3 regions of the Caproiciproducens sp. CPB-2 genome follow, and region 2 is predicted to be linked to each of the others. Evidence: predicted binding sites of a transcription regulator. Region 2 holds the regulator's gene; each other region holds the start of a gene.
What was found. Region 2 encodes Rex, which represses fermentation and respiration genes when NADH is low (regulators of the CRP and FNR family bind a similar motif). Its sites were predicted from a motif close to ATTGTTAANNNNTTAACAAT; they were not measured.
Positions count from the first base shown of each region.

Region 1: VXK30_RS08565 (acetyl-CoA C-acetyltransferase) is a predicted target of Rex. The motif match lies at 3,331-3,350, and genes of this name have one in related genera.
Region 3: VXK30_RS01500 (phosphoenolpyruvate carboxykinase (GTP)) is a predicted target of Rex. The motif match lies at 4,598-4,617, and genes of this name have one in related genera.

Region 1 is NZ_CP142860.1:1,719,540-1,725,646, forward strand. It holds gene VXK30_RS08550 (DMT family transporter) at 1-688, shown strand, start outside; gene VXK30_RS08555 (alanyl-tRNA editing protein) at 878-2,041, shown strand; gene VXK30_RS08560 (threonine aldolase family protein) at 2,058-3,086, shown strand; gene VXK30_RS08565 (acetyl-CoA C-acetyltransferase) at 3,440-4,630, shown strand; gene VXK30_RS08570 (enoyl-CoA hydratase-related protein) at 4,663-5,439, shown strand; gene VXK30_RS08575 (3-hydroxyacyl-CoA dehydrogenase NAD-binding domain-containing protein) at 5,477-6,107, shown strand, end outside.
Region 2 is NZ_CP142860.1:2,090,518-2,096,624, forward strand. It holds gene VXK30_RS10420 (ClpP family protease) at 15-851, opposite strand; gene VXK30_RS10425 (aconitate hydratase) at 1,096-3,030, shown strand; gene VXK30_RS10430 (NADP-dependent isocitrate dehydrogenase) at 3,084-4,292, shown strand; gene VXK30_RS10435 (redox-sensing transcriptional repressor Rex) at 4,319-4,960, shown strand; gene VXK30_RS10440 (LemA family protein) at 5,153-5,710, shown strand; gene VXK30_RS10445 (DUF2207 domain-containing protein) at 5,739-6,107, shown strand, end outside.
Region 3 is NZ_CP142860.1:315,192-321,298, reverse strand. It holds gene VXK30_RS01515 (MmcQ/YjbR family DNA-binding protein) at 1-102, opposite strand, end outside; gene VXK30_RS01510 (16S rRNA (uracil(1498)-N(3))-methyltransferase) at 132-854, opposite strand; gene VXK30_RS01505 (NCS2 family permease) at 986-2,431, opposite strand; gene VXK30_RS01500 (phosphoenolpyruvate carboxykinase (GTP)) at 2,735-4,498, opposite strand; gene tsaD (tRNA (adenosine(37)-N6)-threonylcarbamoyltransferase complex transferase subunit TsaD) at 4,661-5,671, opposite strand; gene rimI (ribosomal protein S18-alanine N-acetyltransferase) at 5,740-6,107, opposite strand, start outside.

The sequences.
Region 1 (6,107 bases), 370 kb from region 2:
TTTGTCCTCCCTTCAGAGCGGCGTCTGTATTGCGGCAACGTTTTTTGCCTTCGTTTCCGCCAATAAGATGACCACGGCCGCCAACGCCATTGTGCTGCAATTTACCTCGCCCGTCTTCATTTTGATTATTTCCGCGCTGGTTTTCCATCAGCATTTCCACAGGGCGGATCTTATTACCGTAGTGATAACGCTGTTCGGGATTTCTCTGTTTTTCTTTGATAAGCTTGGCGCGGGTAAGCTGATTGGCAATTGCCTTGCAATTCTCGCCGGACTGTTTATGGCGGGAATGTATGTGATTACCGGGCGTACGGATGATGATTCGCGTATGAGCGGTATCCTTTTCGGCCATCTGCTTACTGCGGTGATCGGAGTTCCGATGATTTTTATCTTTCCGGCTCCTGTCTCATCGACTGCGGTAATCAGCGTTCTGGCGCTGGGAGTCATACAGCTTGGCATCCCTTATATCCTGTATGGGCTTGCGGTAAAGGACTGTCCGCCGCTTGCATGCTCGCTGGTCGGCGCGATTGAACCGCTGCTGAATCCCTTTTGGGTCTTTATTTTTAACGGAGAGCAGCCCGGAAAATTCGCCCTTCTGGGCGGAGCCATTGTGATTGCCGCCGTAACCGGATGGTGTGTCTGGAGAGACCGTTTTGTTTCAGTCAATTCTCAGAATTCTCTGGACGATTAGGATTTGTTTTGAACTTTGAAATTCATTTTGTCAGGGCCTCAGCATAAGCTGTTGGCCCTTTTTCGATTCTGTGCTATAATAACCGCAAAGGGTCATGATACGCCGGTTTTATGTCCTGCCGGTCCGCCGGCTGCGCGGAAACCGGCGGGGATGGATGACTGTGAAGTTTTTAGGAAAGCTGGAAATGGAATGAATCAGGGAACGGAAAAATTATATTATAAAAATATGTATTTCAGAACCTTCCGTGCAAAGGTTCTCCGCTGTGAAAAGCAGGGAGAGCATTACGGCGTTGTGCTGGACAGAACGCTGTTTTATCCGGAGGGCGGGGGACAGCCCGCGGATATCGGGGTACTGGACACGGTCAATGTTCTGGATGTGCACGAGCAGGATGGCTGGATCGTTCATACGACGGACAGGCCGCTTCCCATGGGCTCTGCAGTAACAGGCGGAATCAACTGGCCGCACCGTTTTACGCTGATGCAGCAGCATTCGGGGGAACACATCGTTTCGGGAATTGTAAACCGCCTTTTCGGTCTCGACAACGTCGGTTTTCACATGGGGTCCAAAGTGGTAACCGTCGATTTTAACGGAGAGCTCAGCCAGGATGATCTTTCGCTGGTTGAAGCCCTGGCGAACGAAGCGATTTACCGGAACATTTCCATTGAAACATCTTATCCCGACGCGCAGGCGCTTTCGGCGCTTTCCTACCGGAGCAAAAAAGAACTGACCGGGGAAGTGCGCATCGTTACAATCCCCGGATACGACGTCTGTGCCTGCTGCGGTACACATGTCTCAAAGACCGGGGAGATCGGGATCATTAAGCTGATATCCGCCCAGCGTTATAAAGGAGGCACGCGTATCGGCCTCTTATGCGGTAAAAAAGCGGTGGATGATTACAATGAAAAAACAGACAGCGTCGGTGCCGTTTCGGTGCTTCTGTCCGCGAAGCCGGATAAAATAAAAGAAGCGGTGGAGCATCTGCTGGAAGAAACCAACGCTTTGAAGCAGCAGTTGACTTCCCTGAAAAATCAGATTTTTGCTTCCAGATGCGATCAGGTGTCGGAAGGGACGGAAAATATCTGTTTGTTTGAGCCGGATCTTGCACCCGCGGATCTTCGTACCTTTTGCCTGCTGCTGTGCGGCCGCTGTTCCGGCGTTGCCGCCGTCCTTTCGGGGGATGACGCTGCCGGATATCAGTATGCAGTGGGCAGCGAAAAGAAAGATGTCCGTGCGTTTGGAAAGGAACTGAATCAGGCTTTCAACGGAAGGGGCGGAGGCTCCAAAGAGCTTGTACAGGGCACCGTTCGGGGATTACAGCAGGAAATCAAATGTTTTATAGAAAACCATCATTGATGGCGGAGGAGTAAAAATGTACAGTTTTCATAATGACTACAGTGAAGGAGCCCACCCGAGAATTTTGGAGGCGCTCGCGAAAGCAAGCCGGGAGCAGAACGCCGTATACGGAAATGACCGCCACAGCCTGCACGCGGCTGAACTGATCCGGCAGCGCATTGGACGCGGCGATGTTGCGGTGCATTTTCTGGAAGGCGGGACCCAGACGAATCTGACGGCGATTTCAGCGTTTTTACGTCCTTATCAGGCCGCCGTGGCCGCCGAAACAGGGCATATCAATGTGCATGAAACCGGGGCCATAGAGGCTACGGGACATAAAGTATTGACGGTACATACAGAGGATGGAACGCTCACTCCTGAAATGGTTCAGGAGGTACTGGACGGACATACGGATGAGCATATGGTCCGCCCGAAGCTAATCTATATATCCGATTCAACCGAAATCGGAACGATTTACACCAAGGCTTCCCTTTCCGCGTTAAGCGAATTCTGCAGGGCCAATCAGCTTTATTTGTATCTGGACGGCGCACGGCTGGCCTCGGCGCTCACCTGCAGCGAAAATGACCTGACCCTGCGGGATCTGGCCGACCTTACGGACGCGTTTTATATCGGGGGCACCAAAAACGGCGTTTTACTGGGAGAAGCGCTTGTGATCTGCAACCCGGATCTGAAAGAAGATTTCCGCTATATGCAGAAGCAGAGGGGAGCCATTGCCGCCAAAGGGATGGTCCTGGGCGTCCAGTTTGAAGAACTGTTCCGGGATAATTTATACTTTGATCTGGCAAAGCACGCAAACGAAATGGCGGCCTTCCTTCGGGAAGAGATTGCCCGAGCGGGATTTCCATTTTTGTCTCCGTCTCCGACCAATCAGATTTTCCCGATTCTTCCGGATTCTTTGATCGAAAAGCTCAGGGAAAAGTACGGCTTTGAATTTTGGGCAAAGATCGATGCATCCGTTTCAGCGATTCGTCTGGTTACTTCCTGGGCTACGCCAAAGTCGGAAGTGGAGGCTTTTACGAAAGATTTTCTTGGTTTTGCTCGGTGAATCAAAGCTTTTTTATGCTGATAAGGAGCAAAGATTGGATGTGGATTTTTGTAAATATGCAGCGATCTTGACATCATCCTTCATAATTTTAAAAGAATTCCGGCTCACAGAGCCGGTTTTTTTTGCTTTCTTATAGAATTTTACTGGTTTTTTACATGCGCCGCTTTTATTTATGTGACAATTTTTGATAATTTTGTAACACTTTTTGAGATATTCATTTTAATTGTATTGCAAATCGAAGGATATTGTGATATATTTAACACATACCCGCGTTCAGTAAAATATTGCAAATTGAAGAACATGATGCTTCGCAATTGGACGAATTGCAAAAACATGAATGGAGGAAAATTTTTATGTCAAGAAAAGTTGTTTTAGCAGGCGCGTGCCGTACGGCCATCGGCAAGATGGGCGGCGCACTTTCCAACGTCCCGACCCCAACCCTCGGTACCATCGTCATTAAGGAAGCTTTGAAGCGTGCAAACGTAGCACCGGAGCAGGTTGACGAAGTCATTATGGGCTGTGTGTATCAGGCCGGTCTTGGCCAGAACGTCGCCCGTCAGTCCGCTGTTTACGCAGGCATTCCGGTAACCGTTCCGGCGTTCACCCTCAACAATCTCTGTGGTTCCGCTCTGAAAACCGTCAACGTTGCCGCCGCGCTGATTGAATCCGGCGAAGCTGACATCATCGTAGCCGGCGGTATGGAAAGCATGTCCGGCGCTCCGTATCTCCTGAAAAATGCCCGTTTCGGCTATCGCATGAACAACGGCGAGCTGCTCGATTCCATGATCCACGATGGTCTGGAAGATACCTTCAACCACTACCACATGGGCATCACCGCTGAAAATGTTGCGGAGCAGTACGGAATCACCCGTGAAATGCAGGACGAGTTTTCCGCATTCAGCCAGCAGAAGTGCGAAAAGGCACAGGCGGAAGGCAAATTTGACGAAGAAATCGTTCCCGTTCCGATTAAAGTAAAAAAAGAAACCGTTCTGTTTACGAAGGACGAAGGCCCCCGTGCAGGCGTTACAGCGGAAGGTATTTCCAAGCTGAAACCGGCATTTAAGAAAGACGGCACCGTTACCGCCGCAAACGCTTCCGGCATCAACGACGGCGCTGCCGCCATCGTTCTGATGAGCGAAGAAAAAGCAAAAGAACTCGGCGTAAAACCGATGGCAACCTGGATTGCCGGTGCTTCCGCCGGTGTTGATCCTTCCGTCATGGGTCTCGGCCCGATCTACAGCACCCGCAAGGTCATGGAGAAGACAGGCATGACAGTGGACGATATGGACCTGATTGAAGCAAACGAAGCTTTCGCCGCCCAGACTCTTGCCGTTGCGCACGATCTGAAATTCGACCAGTCCAAGGTCAACGTAAACGGCGGCGCTATCGCGCTGGGCCACCCGGTCGGATGTTCCGGATGCAGAATCCTTGTTACCCTTCTGTATGAAATGCAGCGCAGAAAATCCAAGTACGGCCTTGCCACACTCTGCGTAGGCGGCGGCATGGGCGTTTCCACAATCGTAAAAATGGGCGATGACGAATAATTGATAAACTGCAGAAAGAAGGTTATTGAATTATGAGTTACGTAAAATACGAGCAAAAGGATTTTATCGGGATTATTACCATTGACCGTGAAAAGGCGCTGAATGCCCTGAACAGCGAGGTCCTGACCGATCTCGAGGCTGTGCTGGACGGTGTTTCCATTGATACTACCAGATGCCTGATCATTACCGGCGCCGGACAGAAGTCCTTTGTCGCCGGCGCGGATATCGCCGAAATGAGCAGCAAAACACGGGCGGAGGGGGAGGCCTTCAGCGCAAAGGGCAACGCTGTTTTCAGAAAAATCGAAACCTTCCCGATCCCGGTGATCGCCGCGGTAAACGGGTTTGCTCTTGGCGGCGGCTGCGAGCTTTCTTTAAGCTGCGACATCCGTATCGCCGCTGAAAACGCGGTGTTTGCACAGCCCGAAGCGGGCCTCGGCATTACCGCCGGATTTGGCGGGACCCAGAGGCTTGCCCGTACCATCGGCATCGGCAAAGCCAAGGAAATGCTCTACACCTGCGGTAAGGTCAAGGCGGAGGAAGCGCTGAGGCTGGGCCTTGTCAATGCGGTTTATCCGGCGGATCAGCTGATGGAGGAATGCCTGAAGCTTGCCGGCAGAATCGCGGGCAACGCTCCGATCGCTGTCCGTGCCACTAAAAAAGCGGTCAATGACGGCATCCAGGTCGACATCGATTCCGGAATTGCCATCGAGGCCGCTCAGTTCGGCACCTGCTTTGAAACAGAAGACCAGAAAAACGCCATGAAGGCTTTCTGTGAGAAGCGTAAACCGGATCCGTTCGTAAATAGATAATTTTTTAATAAATTATATTGAATCAGGAGGAATTAAAATGAAAGTTGGTATTATTGGCGCGGGCACCATGGGTTCCGGAATTGCTCAGGCGTTTGCTCAGACCGACGGATATACGGTTAAGCTTTGCGATATTAACGAAGAGTTTGCCGCCGGCGGAAAAAAGAAAATCGCCAAAGGCTTTGAGAAGCTTGTTGCCAAAGGAAAGATGGATCAGGCAAAAGCGGACGAAGTCCTCGCAAAAATCACAACCGGGACAAGAGAAATTGTCGCCGACTGTGACTTGGTTGTTGAAGCCGCTCTTGAAAGAATGGATCTGAAGAAGGAACTGTTCAAGGCGCTGCAGGGCATCTGCAAGCCCGATGCGATTTTTGCCACCAATACGTCTTCTCTCTCCATTACCGAAATTTCCAACGGGCTTGACAGAGCGGTCGTGGGCATGCATTTCTTTAACCCCGCTCCGGTTATGAAGCTGGTCGAAGTAATCGCCGGCATCACGACTCCGGACGAGACGGTCGAAAAAATCAAGGCTATCTCCGTTGAAATCGGTAAAACTCCTGTACAGGTCAAGGAAGCTGCCGGTTTCGTTGTCAACAGAATCCTTGTTCCTATGATCAATGAAGCGGTTGGAATCTATGCTGACGGCACCGCTTCCGCTGAAGATATCGATA
Region 2 (6,107 bases):
TTGCGCGGCTCGTTTTATACGCTGCGGCTTTTGGCAGCGGTCTTTGCTGTTTTGGGCTCCGGCTTTTTTGCCCCCGCCTTAGGGGTTCTTGCGCCGGACTTTTTTTGTTGCGCTTTCTTTTTTTCTATCATATCGTAGAGGCAGTCGATGGCGTCGGAAAGGCTTCCGAGAGAATCGATCAGGCCTTCCTTGACGGCGTCGTTTCCGTCCAGAACCGTCCCCACGTCCATAACCAGCTCCTGCGTGTTCATGGAAAGCTCGTGGAACCGTTCGGCGGAAATGTGAGAATTCTGCATGACAAACCGCGTAATGCGCTCCTGCATGCGTTGGAAATACTCAAGGGTCTGCGGAACGCCGAGCAGCATGCCGTTCATACGCACCGGATGAATGGTCATCGTCGCGCTGGGGGCGATGAAAGAATGCTTGGCGGCAACCGCCAGCGGCACGCCGATGGAATGGCCGCCGCCCAGCACGAGCGACACAGTCGGCTTTTTCATCCCCGCGACCAGTTCCGCAAGGGCAAGCCCGGCTTCCACGTCGCCGCCGACGGTGTTCAGAATGATCAGAAGCCCGTCTATGGTGGGTTCTTCCTCAATCGCGACAAGCTGCGGAATCACATGCTCGTACTTGGTCGTCTTATTTTGCGAAGGCAGAATATAATGTCCTTCGATCTGACCGATGATCGTCAGGCAGTGAATCAGATGTTTGCCGTTGCCGGTAATCACCGAACCGGTGTCGATAATCTGGTCGGTCTGCTTTTCGTTTTTCTCGGCTTTATCGTCATCATTGACCCGCTTTATATAATCCCGGTCTTCTTTCTGGCCTTTTTCTTTTTGGTCTTTATGGCTCATTGATAATCCCTCCTACCGCTTTATTGTGCCGTAAGAAGGGCGTTCTCATACACGGAAATGTACAAGTTTGAAATATCAATATTATGATTATATCATCTGTTGTGATATTCATCAAGAAAATAAAGCGTCAAAATAGAATGCTTTGGCAGAAAGTGATTGGATAGATTGACAATTTTGCTTTTTTATTGGATAATGGTTATATATTTAACTATGTTGGGAATTCGAATTGGAGGGAAGCTTGATAATGAGTTTGACTTTGGCACAGAAAATCATAAAAACCCATCTTCTAAGCGGCGAAATGACGCCAGGCAGCGATATCGGTTTGAAAATAGACCAGACGCTGACGCAGGATGCCACCGGAACCATGGCCTATCTGGAATTCGAGGCTATGGGCGTCCCGCGCGTAAAAACAGAGCGCTCTGTCGCTTATATCGACCACAATACCCTGCAGACCGGTTTTGAAAACGCGGACGACCACCGGTACATTCAGACGGTCACCAGGAAACACGGAATTTATTTTTCAAGACCCGGCAACGGAATCTGCCATCAGGTCCATCTGGAGCGCTTCGGCGTTCCCGGCAAAACGCTGATCGGCTCGGACAGCCACACCCCCACCGGCGGCGGAATCGGCATGCTCGCCATGGGCGCCGGCGGGCTTGACGTTGCGGTTGCCATGGGCAGCGGCGAATATTACATCCCCATGCCGAAAATGCTGCGTATCAATCTGACCGGAAAGCTTTCTCCATGGGTTTCCGCCAAAGATATTATCTTAGAGGTCCTGCGCCTTCTGTCCGTAAGGGGCGGCGTCGGCAAGATCGTGGAATACGGCGGCGAAGGAATCGCGGCGCTGAGCGTGCCGGAGCGCGCGACGATCACCAACATGGGCGCGGAGCTGGGCGCAACCACCTCCATCTTCCCTTCCGACGAAGTAACCCTTACGTTTTTGAAAGCACAGGGCCGCGAAAAGGACTGGGTGGAGCTAAAGCCGGACGCCGACGCGAAGTACGATGAAACCATCGGGATCAACCTGTCCGAGCTGAAACCGATGGCGGCCTGTCCCCACAGCCCGGACGCGGTAAAAACCGTGGACGAGATCGGCCCCATCAAAGTGGATCAGGTCTGTATCGGATCCTGTACCAATTCCTCTTACCGCGACATGATGCGGATCGCCTCCATATTAAAAGGAAAGACGGTTCACCCCGACGTGAGCCTTTCGATTGCCCCCGGCTCCAAACAGGTTTACAATATGCTTGCACAGAACGGCGCGCTTGCCGACCTGATTTCCGCCGGCGCACGGATTCTGGAATGCGCCTGCGGCCCCTGCATCGGGATGGGACAATCCCCGAATTCCGGCGGCATTTCGCTGAGGACCTTCAACCGCAACTTTGAGGGACGTTCCGGCACGGCGGACGCCAAAATTTACCTTGTCAGCCCGGAAACCGCCGCGGCTTCCGCCATCAACGGCGTTCTGACCGATCCCCGGACGCTGGGCGAGGAAGCTCCCATCGGGCAGCCCGAAAAATTCCTGATCAACGACAATATGATCATCCCCCCCGCCAGTGAGAAGGAAGCGGAAAACGTGGAAGTCCTGCGCGGGCCGAACATCAAGGAAGTCCCCACCACCACCGCCCTCCCCGGGGACATCGCCGCAAAAGCCCTGCTGAAGGTCGGCGACAACATCACAACCGACCACATTATGCCGGCGGGGGCGAAGATTCTTCCGTACCGTTCCAACATTCCCTACCTTTCCAACTTCTGTTTCGCCGTCTGTGACAAGGAATTCCCGGAGCGCTGCCGCCAATACGGCAAGGGCATCATTGTGGGCGGCTCCAATTACGGACAGGGCTCTTCCCGTGAGCACGCCGTTCTGGTCCCGCTGTATCTTGGAATCAAAGCGGTGATCGCAAAAAGCTTTGCGCGTATCCACTGCGCCAATCTGGCGAACGGAGGAATCCTTCCGCTCGTATTTAAAAACGAGAAGGATTACGACGGAATCGACCAGATGGACGAACTGGAGCTGCCGGATATCCGCGCCACCATCGAAAACGGCGGAACCGTTCTTGTAAAAAACCTGACAAAAGGCACCTCCTTCGAAGCAGACGCCATTCTGAGCGACCGTCAGAGAAAGATCGTTCTTGCAGGCGGCCTGCTGAGCTACATCAAAGAACAGAACAGCTGATACAAAAATACAACGGACTTGCAGAACGCTTACAGAAAACAGGAGGGCTACGAATGAATAAGATTCAAATGGCGACGCCGCTGGTGGAAATGGACGGCGACGAAATGACCAGAATCATCTGGAAGATGATTAAAGATATCCTGCTGATCCCCTATATCGACCTGAAGACGGAATATTACGATCTTGGGCTGGAAAACCGCGACGCAACCGACGATAAGGTCACGTTTGATTCCGCTTATGCCACAAAGAAATACGGCGTTGCCGTAAAATGCGCAACGATTACCGCGAACGCGGACAGAGTGCGCGAGTATGGATTGAAAGAAATGTGGAAATCCCCGAACGGCACCATCCGTGCAATTCTGGATGGCACCGTTTTTCGTTCCCCTATCCTTGTGAAGGGCATTACGCCCTTTATCACCACCTGGAAAAAGCCGATCACCATTGCGCGCCACGCCTACGGCGACGTCTACCGCAACACGGAAATGACCGTCCCCGCCGGCGCAAAAGCCGAGCTTGTCGTTACAAAAGCGGACGGCACCGAAGAGCGCGCGCTGATCCATGATTTCGAGACATCCGGCATTATTCAGGGCCAGCACAACATTGACAAAAGCATTGAAAGCTTTGCCCGGTCCTGTTTCAGCTACGCGCTCGACGTCGGACAGGATGTGTGGTTTTCGACCAAGGACACGATTTCAAAAAAATACGATCATCGTTTCAAGGATATTTTTCAGGAAATTTACGAATCTGATTACAAAGAAAAATTTGAAAAAGCCGGTATTACCTATTTTTACACCTTAATTGACGACGCGGTAGCCCGTGTGGTCCGTTCAGAAGGCGGATACATCTGGGCCTGCAAAAATTACGACGGCGACGTCATGAGCGATATGGTCGCAACCGCCTTCGGCAGCCTTGCCATGATGACGAGCGTTCTCGTTTCGCCCGAAGGAATCTATGAATACGAGGCGGCCCACGGCACCGTACAGCGCCATTACTACAAACATCTGAAGGGCGAAAAGACGTCCACCAATTCCATGGCTACCCTGTTTGCCTGGACCGGCGCGCTGAAAAAACGCGGAGAGCTCGATCACCTTCCCGCGTTGACGGATTTTGCGGACAAACTGGAAAAAGCGTCTATTCAGACAGTTGAAAGCGGCATTATGACCGGCGATCTTGCCGCTCTTTCCACGCTGCCAGGCAAAACCACAGTTGACACCGAAACCTTTTTAAGGGAAGTCAATAAAAGTCTGGTTCGGCTTCTATAAACCGGACTATTACGGAGGGAAAGCGTATGCCAAGACGCGAAAATATTTCAATGTCGGTAATCAGAAGATTGCCCCGCTACTATCGTTTTTTAACCCATCTGAAACAAAAAGGGGTCACCAGGATCTCTTCCACCGAGCTGTCCGTGAAGCTGGGGCTGACCGCCTCGCAGATCCGTCAGGACCTGAACTGCTTCGGCGGGTTCGGCCAGCAGGGTTACGGCTATATTGTCGACCAGCTCTGTGATGAAATCGGGAATATTCTGGGCCTTTCCAATGAGTATAAGGCGATTCTGATCGGAGCCGGAAATTTGGGAAGAGCAATCGCCTCTCACATGTCGTTTGATGACGAAGGGTTCAGACTGATCGGTATTTTTGACAGCTCCCCCAGTAAAACCGGGACCAGAATCAACGGTCAGATTGTACGCGACACGGTGGAGCTGGAAGATTTTTGCCAGAAGGACCAGCCGACCATGGCTGTGCTCTGCATCCCCCGCGACGGCGTTCATACCATGATTGAACGCCTTTACAATCTGGGTGTGCGCAATTACTGGAACTTCAGCCATTATGATATTACAATGAAGTATGAAGATACGATTGTTGAGAACGTTCATCTGAACGACAGCCTGATGACGCTTTGCTACCGAATTTCAAACCCAAGCCGGAAATAAACTGTTCAGGGGGAAAGGATATGAAAATCCTTTCCCCTTTTTGCATGGCAAATAAAATCTGTTTTCGGGGTACAATAAGGATTGTTTTCCCCCGCTTTTCTTTTTATGTAAAATATGTTATGATCATTTCATAGCAATTTAAGCGATGTCTTGATATTCAAAAACCGCAGAGATGATTAGGAGGTACGCATCATGGATTGGATCACCTTTGGCATTATTGCCGCAGTTATCCTGATTCTTGTTTTCTGGGTCACAGGCATGTACAACAAGCTTGTCTCTTTCTCCGTAAGAGTGGACAACGGATGGGCACAGGTGGACGTTCAGCTGAAAAAACGCTTTGACCTCATCCCCAACCTGGTGGAAACCGTCAAGGGATACGCTTCCCATGAAAAATCGACCCTGGAAGAGGTCACAAAATGGCGCAGCGCGGCCATGAGCTCCAAAACGCCCGAAGAGGCGATGGAGAACAACGCCAAGCTGTCCCGCGCGATGGTAAACCTGTTTGCCACGGCGGAGCAATACCCGGACCTGAAGGCAAACCAGAATTTTCTGGACCTGCAGGGTCAGCTGAAGGACATTGAAAGCAAAATTGCTTTCGCCCGTCAGTTTTATAACGACACCGCAATGAAATACAACGAGTACGTCATGCATTTCCCGTCCAATATCATTGCTTCCCTGTTCCATTTCGGACAGAAAAAATACTTTGAGATCGAGGAAGCCGATAAAGCCGTACCACAGGTGAAATTCTGATTTTCGGCGAACGAAGGGAGCATACAGATTGGCCAAAAAGCTTTTTGGCGGGATGGCTGCGGCCGTCGCCGCTATCCTATTGATTCTTTTTATCATCGGCGCCGGCGGTTACAAGCACGGCGCAAAGCAGACTTTGGAAAATCTGGATATCGTTTCTCAGCTGAACAGTAACGGCGATATGCAGGTGACGGAAACCTGGCGCATCAATCTGGAAGACCGCGGCAAGCCCTACAGCAACCTGTATAAAACCTTCCCGGTTAACGGAAGCCAGAGCGTAGGAATCGAAAATTTATCCGTGTACGACATGGATGAAAACGTTCAGTACAGCTTCCGTGACGATATCAATCCGACAAGCGGCTATTTTTCTGAGGATAACGTCTGTTATATTTACAACACG
Region 3 (6,107 bases), 1.7 Mb from region 2:
CTCCCCCACGCGGTAACGCACGGCGTCCCATTCCGGTTTATAGTCCTTCCCTACGCCTTTCTTAGCAAGGCAGTACCCGTCGATCCAGTCGTATTGGCCCAAAATGCATTCTCCTCTCTCACATTGTCCGGCTACATATTCCCCGTTGCGAGCATAATCGCCGAAAGCGCCGCAATAGGGGCGGTCTCCGCGCGGAGGATCCGCGCGCCGAGCGTGCCGACGGCCGCGCCGTTTTCCGCCGCGAAATCGACCTCCGACTGTTCAAAGCCGCCCTCCGGCCCGATAAAAATCGCCAGTTCCCGGGTTTCGCCGTCCACCAGCTTAGCAATGCTCCGCCCGCCGCCCTCAAAGAAGAGAATGATCTCCCCGGCTCGGGCCGCCTGTTTCACCGCCTGACGGAAATCCGTGAGCGGGGCGACCCTCGGGATGATTCCCCTGCCGCTCTGCTTGGCCGCTTCCTGTGCGATCTTCTGCCAGCGGATGATTTTTTTGGCCGCCGTTTTTTCGTCCGGCCTTGAGACACAGCGCGCGGTCATGACGGGCACAATCCCCACCGCGCCCGTTTCCACCGATTTCTGCACAATGCAGTCCATCTTATCCGCCTTGGGCAGGCCCTGGTACACCGTGACACGGACGCCCGGCTCCGCCACGCTTTTGCAGAAATTCAGGACGCGCACAACGACCCGGTCGTCCGCCACGCTCTCGATTCTGCCGTTGTAGTCCGTCCCGATGCTGTCGCAGAGAATCAGGCTTTCGCCGGACTGCATACGCAGGGACCGCGAAATGTGGCGGGCGTCCTCCCCGGCGATCACCACCTGCTCCTCCGGAACATAGTTGATAAAAAATCTGGGCATAATCCACCTCAGGTTTCAATAATAAAATACAAACTTCCTGCGGCTATTATACCACAGGAAACCGCAGGAATAAAGAAAAAAGGCCCCGCACGGTACCGTGCGGGGCCCCTATGAAAAATAGGATGAACAAATCAGGAAATAACCGCCAGAATCGCGAAGTTCAGAACGAACAGGCCGGTGGCAACCCAGAGAATCGGGTGAATCTCTTTGGCCTTGCCGCGGAAAATTTTGATGAGGCAGTAGAAAATGAAGCCTGCCGCGATCCCGTAGGAAATGCTGTAGCAGAACGCCATGAAGATACCGGCGAAGAAAGCGGGAATCGCCTCTTCCAGGCTGGTCCACTCAATCTCCTTGAAGGCGCTGAGCATCATAATACCGACGACGATCAGGGCGGGCGCCGTAGCGGCGGAAGGAACCGCGCTGATCAGCGGGGCGAAAAACGCGCTGATGATAAACATGGCCGCGGTCACGACGCTGGTCAGACCGGTACGGCCGCCCGCGCCGATGCCCGCCGCGCTTTCCACATAGGTTGTGGTGTTGGAGGTACCGAAGATCGCGCCGATGGAGGTCGCCGTCGCGTCCGCAAACAGGGCCTTGTCCATCTTGGACTTAAAGCCGTTGCCGGTTTCCAGCGCCAGCTGATCCTCTGCGGTGAAGATGCCGGTCTTGCGGCCGGTGCCGATAAAGGTACCGATGGTGTCGAAGGTATCGGAAAGGCTGAAAGCGAAAATGGTCATCAATACGAGCGGGATTTTCGCCGGGTCTGCAAAGAGCGAAACCAGGCCGGGGTCACCGAAAGCGGCGCCGAAGGTTTCCGGCAGCTGGGAGCAGGCTTCCCCAAAGCCCATGCTCTGGCCGACGGTGGTGATCCCCATCGGGATACCGATAATCGTGGTTGCCGCGATGCTGATCAAAATAGCTCCCTTGACGTTTTTGACCAGAAGAACGACGGTCAGCGCAAGTCCGAACAGTGCGAGCAGCACGACGGGTGCGTTCAGCTTTACAATAGCCGGGACCGCGGCGCTGGAGGCGATGACCGTTTTGCTGTCCAGAAGGACATAAGTACCCGGGTCGGAGGTAAACTGGATCAGGCCCGCGTTTTTAATGCCGATGTAGGCGATGAAAATGCCGATACCACCGCCGATGGCATTCTGAAGGCTTTCCGGAATGGATTTGATGATGAGCTTGCGGATTTTGGTTACCGTAATGAAAATGTTGACAAGGCCGCAGATGAAAACCATTGCGAGCGCTTCCTGCCATTTGAACTGTAAGCCGAAGCATACGGTAAACACAAAGAAGGCGTTAAGCCCCATGCCCGGAGCCTGCGCGTACGGAACATTTGCGAACAGGCCCATAATAAGAGTGCCGATTACGGAAGCAATGATGGTCGCAAGGAATACGGCGCCCCACTTCATGCCTGTCTGGGACAGCATGGTCGGGTTCACGACGATGATGTACGCCATTGCGAAGAAAGTGGTCAGACCTGCTCCGACTTCTGTACGGACATTCGTATGATTGCCCTTTAAATTAAAGAAGTCTCCCTTCGGATGGTATGCTGTTTCTGAACTGCCTGCCATAATTTTTCCTCCTGATAAATAAAAGTGCCCGACAAAGCGTTGCCGGGTAATCAACATGATTTATTTATAGTATAGAGCTTCCGGCAGGATATGACAATGTGATATTTACACAAACTTTTTGAATTAGAAACAATTTATTCATACTTTTTGAGACAATTTCGTCTGCAAAATGCAAAAAAATGGGCTTCTGTGCCAAATTTATAGTGCTCTATCCCAAAAGATGCATGAAACCGCTTTCGAGTTGCAAAAGGCATAAAACAAGCGGCGGCTTCCCAACAAAGCCGCCGCCGAAAATCAATAGAATTATTTCAGGTTGTTCTTCAGGATATCGAGCTGACTCCTCAGCTCCTTCGGAAGCTTATCGCCGAACTTCTTGTAGAATTCCTCAATGCCCTCGGCCTCTTTGACCCACTGATCGTTCCTGACCTCAAGAATGCTCTTCAGGGTGTCTACGCTGAAGTCAAGTCCTTCCAGGTTGATATCCTCCGCCTTCGGAACAAAGCCGATCGGGGTCTTAACGGCGTCGGCCTTTCCGTCGCAGCGGTTGATGATCCACTCCAGCACGCGCAGGTTGTCGCCGAAGCCCGGCCAAATGAAGTGGCCTTCCTCGTCGAGGCGGAACCAGTTGACGTTGAAAATCTTCGGAGCCTTATCGCCGAGCTTTTCGCCCATTTCGATCCAGTGCTTGAAGTAGTCGCCCATATGGTAACCGCAGAAGGGCAGCATCGCCATCGGGTCGCGGCGGACTACGCCGACTGCGCCGGTCGCGGCGGCGGTTGTTTCAGAGGCCATGATGGAGCCGACGAACACGCCGTTGTTCCAGTCGCGGGACTGATAGACCAGCGGAGTGGTCTGTGCGCGGCGGCCGCCGAAGATGATGGCGGAAATCGGAACGCCCGCGCCCTTGTCAAACTCGGGGCTGACGCAGGGGCAGTTCTTTGCGGGAGCGGTGAAGCGGCTGTTCGGATGAGCGCCCTTCTGGTCGGAAGTGGTGCCGTCCCAGGGCTCGCCTTTCCAGTTGACCGCGTTCTTCGGGGGATTCTTGTCAAGGCCTTCCCACCAGACGGTGTTGTCGTCAAGATTCTGGACGACATTGGTGAAGATGGTGCCGGACTGTGTGGAAGCAAGCGCGTTCGGGTTTGACTTTGCGTTTGTGCCGGGAGCGACGCCGAAGAATCCGTTTTCAGGATTGATCGCGTACAGCCTGCCGTCCGGGCCCTGACGCATCCAGGCGATATCGTCGCCGACCGTCCAAACCTTGTAGCCCTTCCTGCGGTAGCCTTCCGGCGGAATCAGCATCGCCAGGTTGGTCTTGCCGCAGGCGGACGGGAACGCGGCGGCGACGTATTTGATTTCGCCCTTCGGGTTTTCAATGCCGAGAATCAGCATATGCTCCGCCATCCAGCCCTCTGTCTTTCCAAGGTAGGAAGCGATGCGCAGCGCAAAGCACTTTTTGCCCAGCAGAACGTTTCCGCCGTAGCCGGAGTTGACGGAGATAATGGTATTGTCCTCCGGAAAGTGGCAGATGTATCTCTTCTCCGCGTCGATGTCGCACTTGCAGTGCAGGCCCTTTACCCAGTCGGCGCTGTCGCCCAGCGTATCCCAGACCTTCTGGCCCACACGGGTCATAATCGCCATATTTAATACAACATAAATGGAATCTGTGAGCTCTACGCCAATTTTTGCGAGCGGCGAGCCGATCGGACCCATGGAATAGGGGATCACATACATGGTGCGGCCCCTGTAGCTGCCCCTGGCAATGTCGTAAAGCATTTTATAGGCTTCCTGAGGGTCTTTCCAGTGGTTGGTCGGGCCCGCGTCCTCTTCTTTGCGGGAGCAGATAAAGGTCCTGTCCTCAACGCGGGCAACGTCGTTTACCGCGGTGCGGTGCAGGTAGCAGCCAGGGAGTTTTTCCTGATTCAGCTTGATGAGTTCCCCCGAAGCACAGGCTTGGGCGCGCAATGCCTCAAGCTGAGCCTCTGACCCGTCAATCCAGACTAATTTATCCGGACCGACAAGCGCTTTCATTTCCTCAATCCAGTTCAAAACAGACTTGTTGCTTGTCATAACTCATTTCTCCTTCCGGTCCAATGACCTTCCAAAATTGATGATATTGGTTCTCATTATAATACATTAAGGCGTTTTAATCAATCTTGAAATATTGAATTCGTTAAAAATTTACCATAGTAAAATGCACAAAGCTTTTGCTCCACTTTTGGAGGATTTTCATCAGCTTCCTTCAATCGGCATCGCCGCGTGGGCATTCAGGTCCATTTTTGCGATGTTTCCTGCAAGAAACTCATAGTATCCCTGCGCGCCGACCATGGCGGCGTTGTCCCCGCAAAGCTTCAGCTCCGGCATATAGAATTTCCAGCCGCGGTCCCCGCATTCCTTCCGCAGGCGGCTGCGCAGAAGGGAATTGGCGGAAACGCCGCCCGCGATCACCAGTTTGGTGCTGCCGGTATCCTGCGCGGCCTTTACAAAATTTTTGACCAGACAGTCGACCACCGCCTTGCGGAACGAGGCCGCCAGGTCCTCCACCGGCAAAGCCTGTCCCTTCTGCCGCGCGTTGTGGATCAGGTTGATCACCGCCGTTTTCAGCCCGGAAAAGCTGTAATCGTACGGAGAGCCGTCCACCGTCGGGTGCGGCAGCGGAAAGGCTTTGGGGTTCCCGCCCTCGGCGCGCCTGTCCATCTCCACCCCGCCGGGGTAAGGCATCCCCATGGCCCGTGCGGCCTTATCAAAGGCTTCGCCGGCCGCGTCGTCGCGCGTGCGGCCCAGAACATGAAGGTCCGTGTAATCCTTCACCTCCACAATATGGCTGTGGCCGCCGGAGACGATCAGGCACAGAAACGGCGGCTTCAGCTCCGGTGAGGTGATGTAGTTCGCGGCGATGTGCGAGCGGAGGTGGTGCACCGGCACGATCGGCTTTCCGGAGGACAGGGCCAGCCCCTTCGCAAAATTCACGCCCACCAGCAGCGCGCCGATCAGTCCGGGCGCGTAGGTGACGGCGACGGCGTCGGCCTCGCCCAGCGTCATTCCCGCGTCGTCAAGGGCCTGCTGCGTAACGCCCACAATCGCCTCGCAGTGACGGCGCGACGCGATTTCCGGCACGACGCCGCCGTACAGCTTATGTTCCTCCACCTGTGAGGCAACCACCGAAGACAGAACTTTTCTTCCGTCCTCCACCACCGCGGCGGCGGTCTCGTCGCAGGAGCTTTCCAGTGCTAAAATCCGCATTCTCTATTTTCCCCTTATTCTTTAAAATAAAACCGTCCGGCCCGCTGTCCGACGGAAAACCGGAGCGTTCATCCTTTATTCTGAAAAAATCTCGTCATCAGCAGCGCGTCCTCTTTCGGTGACGTGTAAAAATCCTTCCTGACCCCGACCGGCTCAAAGCCGAGCCCGGCGTAAAGCGCGACGGCGGCATCGTTGCTCCGCCGCACCTCCAGCGTGATGAATTCCGCATGGTTCCTGACCGCGTCCTCTATTAAATACCGCACCAGCGCCCGCGCGATCCCCCTCCGGCGAAAGCCGGGGTGGACGCAGACCTTGTCGATATAGCATTCCCCGCAGACGCAGTGCATGCCCGCGCAGCCCACGGTTTCCCCCCCGCACTCCGCCGCGGCAAACCGGGCCGTATCGCTGGAGAGCTCCGCGCGGAGCCCTTCGCGCG